Regions from separate parts of the Clostridium saccharobutylicum DSM 13864 genome, predicted to be linked through region 3. Evidence: riboswitches for the same ligand, from Rfam matches in the RefSeq annotation. Region 3 holds a riboswitch; each other region holds the start of a gene.

Region 1 (3,294 bases), 1.3 Mb from region 3:
CAATTGAAGAGACTGAAAATATGGGGCGAAGTCTCAGGATTTGAAATTACAGATGAAGCTAGAAATGGATATGAGGCTATACAAAAGCTTCAAACTAATTCAGTTGACTTAATTATAACTGATATCCGTATGCCTATAGTAGACGGAGTAGAATTACTTGAGGAGGTAATGAAAAAAAAGCTGGCACTTTGTGTAGTCCTTTTTAGTGGCTATAGCGAATTTGAATATGCTAGAAAAGGATTGGTATTAGGTGCTTTTGATTATCTTATTAAACCAGTAAATGCAGATGATATTAACAAGTTACTTGAGAGAGCTAAATTATTCATCAGTGAAAAAAAGGAAGAGAAAAAACTAAAAGTATATAACCATTCATTAGATGTTACACAAATATTAGAATTGATTGAAAATGGCAGAACGGTAGAAAATTTGGCTTATTCTATTTTTGATAAACTAGTTTTGGGTGATTTTGATAAGATAAGAATGCATCATATAATTATAGAGTTTTTCGAAGAAGTATTGGAAGCGATAAATAATAATATGATTTGGTTTATAAAATTTGCTGATGCAAGTTACATTAAGAGTTTAAATCTGCATGATGTAGCTTCTTTAGAACAATTACGTGATATATACATTTCATGTATTAAAAATTTAGAAGCACAAATAATGTATTTATATTTAGGAAAAAGTTATGGTGTTTTAATAAATAAAGTAAGCATTTTTATTTTGAATAATGTAGAAAATGAAGTTACATTATCTACAATTGCAAGTTATATGGATATGAATAAGAATTATCTATGCGAAATTTTCAAGAAAAAGACGGGTATGTCACTTTTAGATTATATGACAAAAGTTAAAATGGAACGAGCTAAAAAGATGCTTAGAGAATCTGAAGATAGAAGTTATGAAATAGCAGATAAACTGGGTTACATGGATCCGGAGTATTTCAGCAGGCTATTTAAGAAGTATTCAGGTATGTCACCAACAGCGTATAGAAAATTAAAAAAATAAGGAAAAAGTGAAAGCGGTTATGAGATTAACTATAAATTTATAGATTAATTTATTCTTAAAATTGATTTTTTTCTTATAAATTAAATAAAAGCAATGTATATTTCAAGCAATACATTGCTTTTATTTTTTTAAAACTGAATTTTTTCTGGGTAAAATGTTGATTTTTTTCATTAAATTTTGAATTAAAGAAAGGTATAATAAATTTTGTCTTTTTATAATATATTGAGTAGCTGAAATTACTATACGGGAATTTTAACTAATGTCAAGAGGTTACCATTAACACAATTATATTAATAATGTTTGTAACGTTTCAATAAATAAAAAGAGCAAAAGTATTTAAAACTGCACAAGCTCTAATATATAACGGATTGCAGTCAATTTTGTTATGTGAAGTTTGAATGTTTTATAATATTGAAAAAATAATAAAAAGCGGAAACTGTGAAAAATTCTCTTTATCTGGGCACTTTGAGAATTTGGAGTTAGTAGTGCAACCGGCCAATAATTAGTTTATAAGCTAGCTATTGGTCTATATTTTTTTATAAAGAGAAGAGGAGAAGGGATTGGGAATATATGGGAAATTGTTATTTGCTGGTTTGAAAAAGGAATAAACGATATTTTTAATAAAAGTATAAATAACATAATTTATGGAAATTAGTGGAGGAAATATAATGAGAATTTTTAACAACTTAAAAATGTTATATAAGCTATTGATAGCTTTTATAATAATGGTAATATTTATTGGAAGTGTTGGTTTCGTAGGCATATCAAATATGAAAAAGATTAATTCAAATGTTTCAAACTTATATAATATGGATTTAATAGGCGTAAAGGATCTAAATATGATTAAAACAAATCTTATGACGGTTAGAGCAGATGTTTTGAATATTTTAGATCCTAAAAATAGCAGTAAAATTTCTAGTTATATTGATGATATTAACAAACTAGAAGAAGAAGATAAGAAGTTAGCTGAAGAGTATAAAACTACAATTACTACTACAATTGATGAGAAACAGTTTGCTCAGTTTGAAAAACTAATAGTTGATTACAGAACTTCTTATAATCAAATTATAGATAAAGTGAAAATTTCAGATTATGATGGGGCTAACTTTATTTTGCCTGAAGCTTCTAAAATTAGAGTGGATATGTTTGCTGTATTAAATAAAGAAATAGATTTAGCTACAAAAATGGCTGCTGATGATTATAATAGCAGCAATGCGATTTTTAAAAGTAGTACAATTATCTCTATTAGTATTATAGCAATAGCTATCATAGCAGCAATTATTTTGGGAACTGTTATATCTATTGTAATTTCAAAAAGATTAAAAGATATTTTAGAATTTTCGGAAGCTATGGGTGAGGGAAATCTTACAGCAACAATTAATATTGATTCAAAGGATGAAATAGGAAATGTTGCTAAAGCATTAAATAAATCTAAGGAAAATATTAAAATTTTAATAAGTGAAATAATGAATGGTGCTAGTGATATGAGTGCAACTAGTGAAGAATTGTCTGCAACTGTTGAAGAGGTTTCATCTAAAATGGAAGTAGTAAATCAATCAGTAGAACAAATATCTAAGGGAGTTCAAGATTTAAGTGCTACGACTGAGGAAGTAAGTGCATCAACGGAAGAAATAAGTGCTAGTACAAATGAACTTGCAAATAGAGCAAATGATTCGGAAGTATCTGTAAATGAGATAAAAGAGCGTGCTGTTGATATAAAAGTTAAAGCTTCAAAAAATATAGAAGAAGGTACAGTTATATATGACCAGAATCGCTCAAATATTTTAAAAGCAATTGAAAAAGTTAAAGTTGTAGAAGATGTTAAAATCATGGCAGATTCTATTGGTAGTATAGCACAGCAGACAAATTTATTAGCTTTAAATGCTGCAATAGAGGCAGCAAGAGCTGGTGAACAAGGAAGAGGATTTGCAGTAGTTGCAGATGAAGTAAGAAAGCTTTCTGAGCAAGCTTCACAAGCTGTTTTAGATATTCAAAGCATGGTTGGAGAGGTACAAGCAGCAGTTGGGCAGCTTTCACAAAGCGGACAAGATGTACTTAAGTTTATTGAGAATAATGTAAAACCAAGCTATGAATTTCTTCAGAGCACAGGCACTCAATATGAAAAAGATGCAGAATTTATGAATAACATTACAGAAGAGATTTCATCTTCGTCAAAACAAATGAATGGCGTTATTGAGCAAATAAGTGAGGCTATACAGAATGTATCTGCAACAGCAGAAGAATCAGCAACAAGCACTGAAGAAATAACAAATAGCGTTAATGAAG
Region 2 (3,294 bases), 1.6 Mb from region 3:
CCAATTTCATCTTGCGATTCAACCTCTATAGAACCACTTAAATCTCCAGTAGATACATTATTAGCAAAATTACTAAGACGAGTTAATGGTTTAACAAGTTTACTTGCTCCTAAGTATATAGCTAATGATAAAACAATTGTAATTCCTAATGCTATTATTAACATAATTATTATTAACTTATTAGATGCAGCAAAAAGTTCATTTTCATAAACTACATTAACTACAGTCCAATCAGCTATTGGAGCCTTAGCGTAAAATGCAATTTTCCTATCGTTTCCTTCACCAAAGCGGAATATTCCAGGATTACCACTCGCAATAAGTTCACTTAATTTTGTAAGCTCAGGATCATTAACTGTAGTAATCTTTTCTTTCATTGCCCAATCTTTGTTTGGATGAACAATAAAAGTACCATCCTTTGCTAATAACATTCCATATCCCTTTTGTCCATACTTCTCATTTTCTACTATCTTTTGTATAGCTTCTATTTTTAAACTCGCACCGGCACCACCTACAACATTACCATTCTCATCCTTTTGCCATGCAAGCATTAGTACCATATTAGCTGAATATGCGTCAGAATATGCTGGTTTTAATATAACATCATAAGGAACACCACCATTTTGAGAAAACCTTTCTGATGCTTCTGCTACTGCTGCCTTTGCCCAAGGAGAAGTTTTACATTGTCCATCTTTTACATTAACATATCGTGCTGTAAGCTTAGTTAAACTATCAGCATTATTCCATTGATCTTTAGGTAATGAATTTACAATATGTAAAGCTGCATATTGATCTGGATATGTATCTTTAATAAATTGCCATCTAGATAGATTTAGTTCATCTATCAATTTTGTAGATTCATCATCTTTGCTTAAGTCCAGACTAGGATTACTTTCTAAAATACGTTTCATCATAGGATTTTGAGCTGTTTCACGTACTTCCCCAAGTCTTCCTGTCAACCAAGTATTGATGTGATCTGTAGCTTCAGTCGTTCTCATTGACATTGAATCCATTATTTCTTTTTCGATTATCTTGTTAAATTTAACATATGCAATTCCTGTTAGTGACAATAAGCCAACTATAACTAATGGTAAAACTAACAACATAAACTTAGATTTAAAAGACATTTTCATATTTTCTAATCCCCTTATAAATATTAAAAATTTTACTTGTATATATTTTATTTTTGAAATTCGTTATTATAAAACCATATATGATTTAATTCTTCTTCATTCTTATCTAAATTTTTTCTTCCTCTTATAACCTTTGCAGGCACACCTCCCACTAAAGCATTATCCTCTACATTTTTATCTAGTAGAGAACACGCAGCTACTATTGATTGCTTTCCAATTGTAACTCCTGGCAATATAGTTGAATTCGAATATATTTTAGCATAATCCTTTACAATTACAGGAGCATAAGTCCTTAATTCATGATCATCTTCAGTATGTGAATGAGTAAATATTGTTACCCCCTCAGTTATTACAATTGAATCCCCTAATATTACGCCTCCCTTTGAATCTAAAAATACCCCCCTATTCAGAAACACGTCATCTCCTATTTCAATGTTATCTGGAACATTAAAACGAACATTTTCCTCCGCCACAAAATTCTTTCCACATGATTTAAATAATTTGTTTGCTAATATCCTTCTAAATGGAATAGAAAAATTAGCTGCAAGGCACATCGGAGATTTATCCAATGCATCCCATAAAAAATGCAAATATCTCTTTTCTTGTGAAAAACCTATTTCTTGATTTTTAGGCAAATAATCTCCATACAATTTAAGTTCATCCAATATTTCAATCGGAAAAGAACATTTTAAAGTATTTAAGATTTTAATAACACCCTCTTTAGTTATCCCATTATTAACAATGCATTCCACTTCGTTCAGTAAATTATTTATTTTATTCATATGTTAGTTTGATTATTAAAATCGTAATAAAAATAATCAATCCTCCTCTCAATACAAAATCATTAACTATACGATTTTATTGGCTATTAAGCACAGTATAATACCAAAAATAATCTCTTATACCTATGTGCAATTATTGTATATTTTAAATTAAAAGGTGCCTATTATATATAGACACCAAAGTTAAAACAAATATAAAATTCATGAATTTAACTATATTTTGGCAACCTGACAATCATAGAAAATAAAATTTTCCTTAGACTCATAGCTTTGTGGCCCTACTTTTCAGTAAGTGTACTATTATCATTATAAAGTTTTAATCTTCTAATAAACATTATTACACTTTTTGTGGCAAATTTCAATATAATAAATTAGATTTTTCCAATAATATTGTTATTTTTACTTAATTATATATTTTTTACATATTAGGATAATTACAATTTTTATAGAACTCAATAAATATTAAAAAAAGCAGTTGATATTATATGAACTGCCCCCTGTCAAGTAGACAGATGAAAAAATAAAAAAATTATGAAGCTAAGGTCTGATTTCGATATTCAATTGGAGTCAGACCTTTTAAATTTTTCTGTAACCTCTTTGTATTATAAAATACTATGTAATCATCAATCGCTTGTCTTAATTCTTCATAAGTATAAAATTTTTGCAAATAATACATCTCGCATTTGAGAGTTCCCCAAAAACCTTCCATTGGTCCGTTGTCGATACACCTACTGACACGTGACATGCTTTGAGTTGCATTAATCTTATCAAGTTTAGCCTTGAAAGTTCTATTAGTATATTGAAATCCCCTATCACTATGAAAAAGTGGCTTTGCAGTCGGATTAGCAATTACTGCTAAGTCAAGTGTATCAAAAACAAGTTGATTGTTATTTGAGTGACCGACCACATAAGAAATAATGCTTTTATCAGATAAATCAAATATTGCACTGAGGTAAGCCTTTTGACCATTAAGTATCTTAAACTCAGTAACATCTGTTAACCATTTTTCATTTGGTTTCTTTGCATAGAATTCTCTATTTAATTTGTTTTCTGCCGTTATTTGTGGAGTACTTTGTAGATAAGACTTTCTCTTTTTTCTTATAACTGATTTCATGTTAATAGACTTCATTAATCTATAAATTCGTTTATGATTATACTGTTTATTAAGAAGTCGATTTATATTCATTGTTATCCGACGGTATCCATAGATACCATGTACATCTTCATAAAGCTTAACAATTTCTTTTAGTATTATTGAATTCTCTTTATCTAATTCAGTCTCTGAACGGTTAATCCATTTGTAGTAAGATGATCGTGCAATACTAGCTAAATTGCATAAATCAGCTATTGGATAGCCATTTTCCTCATGTAATTCTTTTATA
Region 3 (3,294 bases):
AAAGTCGAATCAATAAATTTTATGGAGAATCATGAGTTGTATAGTAAATAATCCAAGATATTTGAAGAATGGATTATTTAGTTATATTACAAAGCTTATGTAAGAAAATAAAGGAGTAGTTTCTTAATTTTAAACTACTCCTTTTCTTAATACACCAATCACAGACTTATATTAATTAATATTTTCCAAAGTCATTATCGCTTAATATAATTTTAGTTTTTGTAATTGCTGGTTCTCTATATTCCTCATTAATATGAGATGTTTGATACTTCTTTTTTTCAGCCATTTCGTCAAGCATTTTTAACACTTCTGGATTAAGTTCATTTAAGGTATTATATGATTTTACACTTTGTTTTAATTTAAAATTACTAACCATTTCTCTAAGAAGTTCAGCTTGACTTGATAATTCTTCACTTGCTGCAGCACCTTCTTCTGAAGTAGCTGAATTACTTTGAACAACCTGCGACACTTCAACAATGCCTTGATTTATTTGTCCAAGAGCTGTAGACTGTTCAGTTGAAGCAATAGCAATATCACTTATAAGGTTTGCTACATTTTCAACAGCATTTACTATTTCATTAAGAGCATTAGCCGTATCTATTGCAATCTTTGTCCCACCCTCAGACTTATTTATTGAATTCTCAATCATGTAAGTTGTTTCCTTTGCGGCATTTGCTGAACGTGCAGCAAGATTTCTTACTTCTTCAGCTACAACTGCAAATCCCTTACCATGATGTCCTGCTCTTGCAGCCTCAACAGCAGCATTAAGTGCAAGTATGTTGGTTTGAAATGCAATATCATCAATTACTTTAATAACCTTTGAAATATTGCTTGCAGCATCATTTATCGCTTCCATAGCTTTAAGCATTTCTTTCATCTGATTATTACCTTGAATAGCATTTAATTTAGCAACTTCAGTCAGTTCATTTGCTTTATTAGCGTTTTGAGCATTTAAGTGTGTTTGAGAAGATATTTCTTCAACAGATGCAGTCAATTCCTCAATTGAACTTGCCTGTTCTGTTGCTCCCTGTGAAAGTGCTATACTTGAATAAGATATCTGTTTTGAACCAGATGCTACTTGTTCTGCCGCACTTCTAATATTACTTAGGACCTCATTATTCTTCTCAATCATTCTTCTAAATGATTCTGCAAGACTGCCTATTTCATCTTTGGTGTCCGTTTCAACATCAACGCTCATATCACCTAAAGCAATTTTATTGGCAACCTCCACCATTTTATTTATAGGTCTGCCTATAATTCGAGCTATGACTATCCCAAGAACAATTGCTATAATCACTCCAAAAGTTAGTACAACAATCATTGTAATAGTTGCTCTGCTTGCTGAAGCTGAATTATTATCTGAAGCATTTTTTGCTAAATTTATTTTTAGACTTGTCAAGTTACTAATAGTAGTGTCTAAATTATCTGCTATTCCTGATATATCTGTATATAAAATTTCTGTTGCTTGCTGCTCCTGATTTGTTGTTATAAAATTTATCGCCTTATCTCTATATTGTTTAAATGAACTTAATAATTTTTTTAAGTCATTTAGATTTTTAATTACCTCAGAATCTTTCGAATTACTTTCTAAATGTTGCATACTAGTATCAATTTCATCATCTAAGGCTTTAAATCTGTTTATATTCTCTTGTATTTTACTTAAATCTTTTACGATTAATAAGTCTTTTAATATTCCTCTCTCTATTCGATAGTTATTTACTATATCTATCAAATCTGGCATTGTAGCAGTATGACGCTCATATAACTCAGTATCAAGATTGTTAATTTTGTTAATATTCACAATACCTACTACACCTACAACTCCTGCAATAAAGGCTACAGTAACAAAGCCTAAGATTAACTTTGTTGCAATTTTTAAATCATAAAACCATTTCATTATTATTTCCCCCTACCGATTATTACTAACTTGTTAATAAAATAAGCAGGCAATAAAGATATTGCCTGCCATAAAATAAACTACTAATATTTTTGGCAACCTGACTATCATGGCAACAACTATTGCTTTAGACTCATGGCTTTGCGTCTCCATCTTTCAATGAATTTGCTATTTACAATATTTGATTTACTTAATATTTTTTTAGATATAGCGATAATATATAATAAAGTTTAAATTTATACTTAAATCACAATTATAATATCATATTTCAAAAGTCGAATCAACAATTTTCATGGTGAATTATGAATATCATAGTAAATAATTCAAAAACACAGAACAAAATATACAATTATATTCCTTATTTCCCTAAAATATTTAAAAATACTTATAAAAAAACTCCATTAAAATTTAGAAAAACAAAATAATTGAGAAAATAATATTATTACATGTGATAAATATGAATTTAATTCATTATCCTGTAGCTTGATTTCTATATGATGTGTCTATCCAAAATGAAATTAGACTCACATACGGTTCCTACATTTTATAAGGTTATTTTTAAGATAAGCGGATAATTATGCGCACTAGTGTACATACTAATTTTGTATAAATACTATGTAAGGAGGTATTTTCATGGCAAAGGATAGTCAACCAGATAATAAAGTAGCAAGAATGGAAAAATGTAATTATCAAATACCAATAACTGAAGAAGGCCATAATCATAATCCCAATGCAAAACATAAGTCTGTAGAACAACAAGGTGTTTCAAGTCAACACTTCAATAGATTTGGTAATTAAAACACATAAAAAAATAATAGACCAATATGATATGAAATATACAAATAAAATGGTCCCTATGTCAAGGACATTTTGAAAAAGGCTAGGCAGCTAAAAGCTGGTCCCGATATTGAACAGGGGCCAGCTTTTTAAGTCCCCATTGGTATCTGTAATTATTATAGTAATCCATATAATTATTAATTGTTGATTCTAATTCGTAAAATGTTGTACAAATTTTTAAGTCTATTTCATCTTTCATATGTCCAAAAAATGATTCCTGCGGGGCGTTGTCCCAACAGTTTCCGCGTCTAGACATGGATTGTCCAATTTTATATTTCTTAAGAAGTTTTTGAAATCTAGGACTAGTGTAATGAACGCCTTGATCTGAATGAATAAAAACATCTTTATCAAGTAATTTTTTATGATTCCTCATCAGCTTTTTAACAGTTTCAGTAGCTATATCTAATGTAAGACTTTCTGAAAGATGATACGAGAGAATTTCATTTGTAGAAGCATCTTTAATAGTAGATAAATAGGCTCTATTAGATGCTCCATATGTTAAATAAGCTATATCAGTTAATAATACCTTACCGACCAAACCTTGTTTGAATTCCCTGTTC

The links. Region 3 has a riboswitch for cyclic di-GMP ahead of CLSA_RS11705 (methyl-accepting chemotaxis protein). Riboswitches for the same ligand answer to the same signal wherever they lie in the genome.
Region 1: it holds a riboswitch for cyclic di-GMP, as region 3 does, so the genes downstream of both, CLSA_RS17650 (methyl-accepting chemotaxis protein) here and CLSA_RS11705 (methyl-accepting chemotaxis protein) in region 3, are expected to answer to the same signal.
Region 2: it holds a riboswitch for cyclic di-GMP, as region 3 does, so the genes downstream of both, CLSA_RS05165 (acyltransferase) here and CLSA_RS11705 (methyl-accepting chemotaxis protein) in region 3, are expected to answer to the same signal.

The regions. Positions count from the first base shown of each region.
Region 1 is NC_022571.1:4,022,052-4,025,345, reverse strand. It holds gene CLSA_RS17655 (response regulator transcription factor) at 1-1,008, shown strand, start outside; cyclic di-GMP riboswitch class II at 1,431-1,514, shown strand; gene CLSA_RS17650 (methyl-accepting chemotaxis protein) at 1,677-3,294, shown strand, end outside.
Region 2 is NC_022571.1:1,177,196-1,180,489, reverse strand. It holds gene CLSA_RS05170 (methyl-accepting chemotaxis protein) at 1-1,130, opposite strand, end outside; gene CLSA_RS05165 (acyltransferase) at 1,178-1,912, opposite strand; cyclic di-GMP riboswitch class I at 2,132-2,221, opposite strand; gene CLSA_RS05160 (IS3 family transposase) at 2,442-3,294, opposite strand, start outside.
Region 3 is NC_022571.1:2,734,999-2,738,292, forward strand. It holds gene CLSA_RS11705 (methyl-accepting chemotaxis protein) at 176-1,897, opposite strand; cyclic di-GMP riboswitch class I at 1,989-2,077, opposite strand; gene CLSA_RS23450 (hypothetical protein) at 2,531-2,695, shown strand; gene CLSA_RS11710 (IS3 family transposase) at 2,778-3,294, opposite strand, start outside.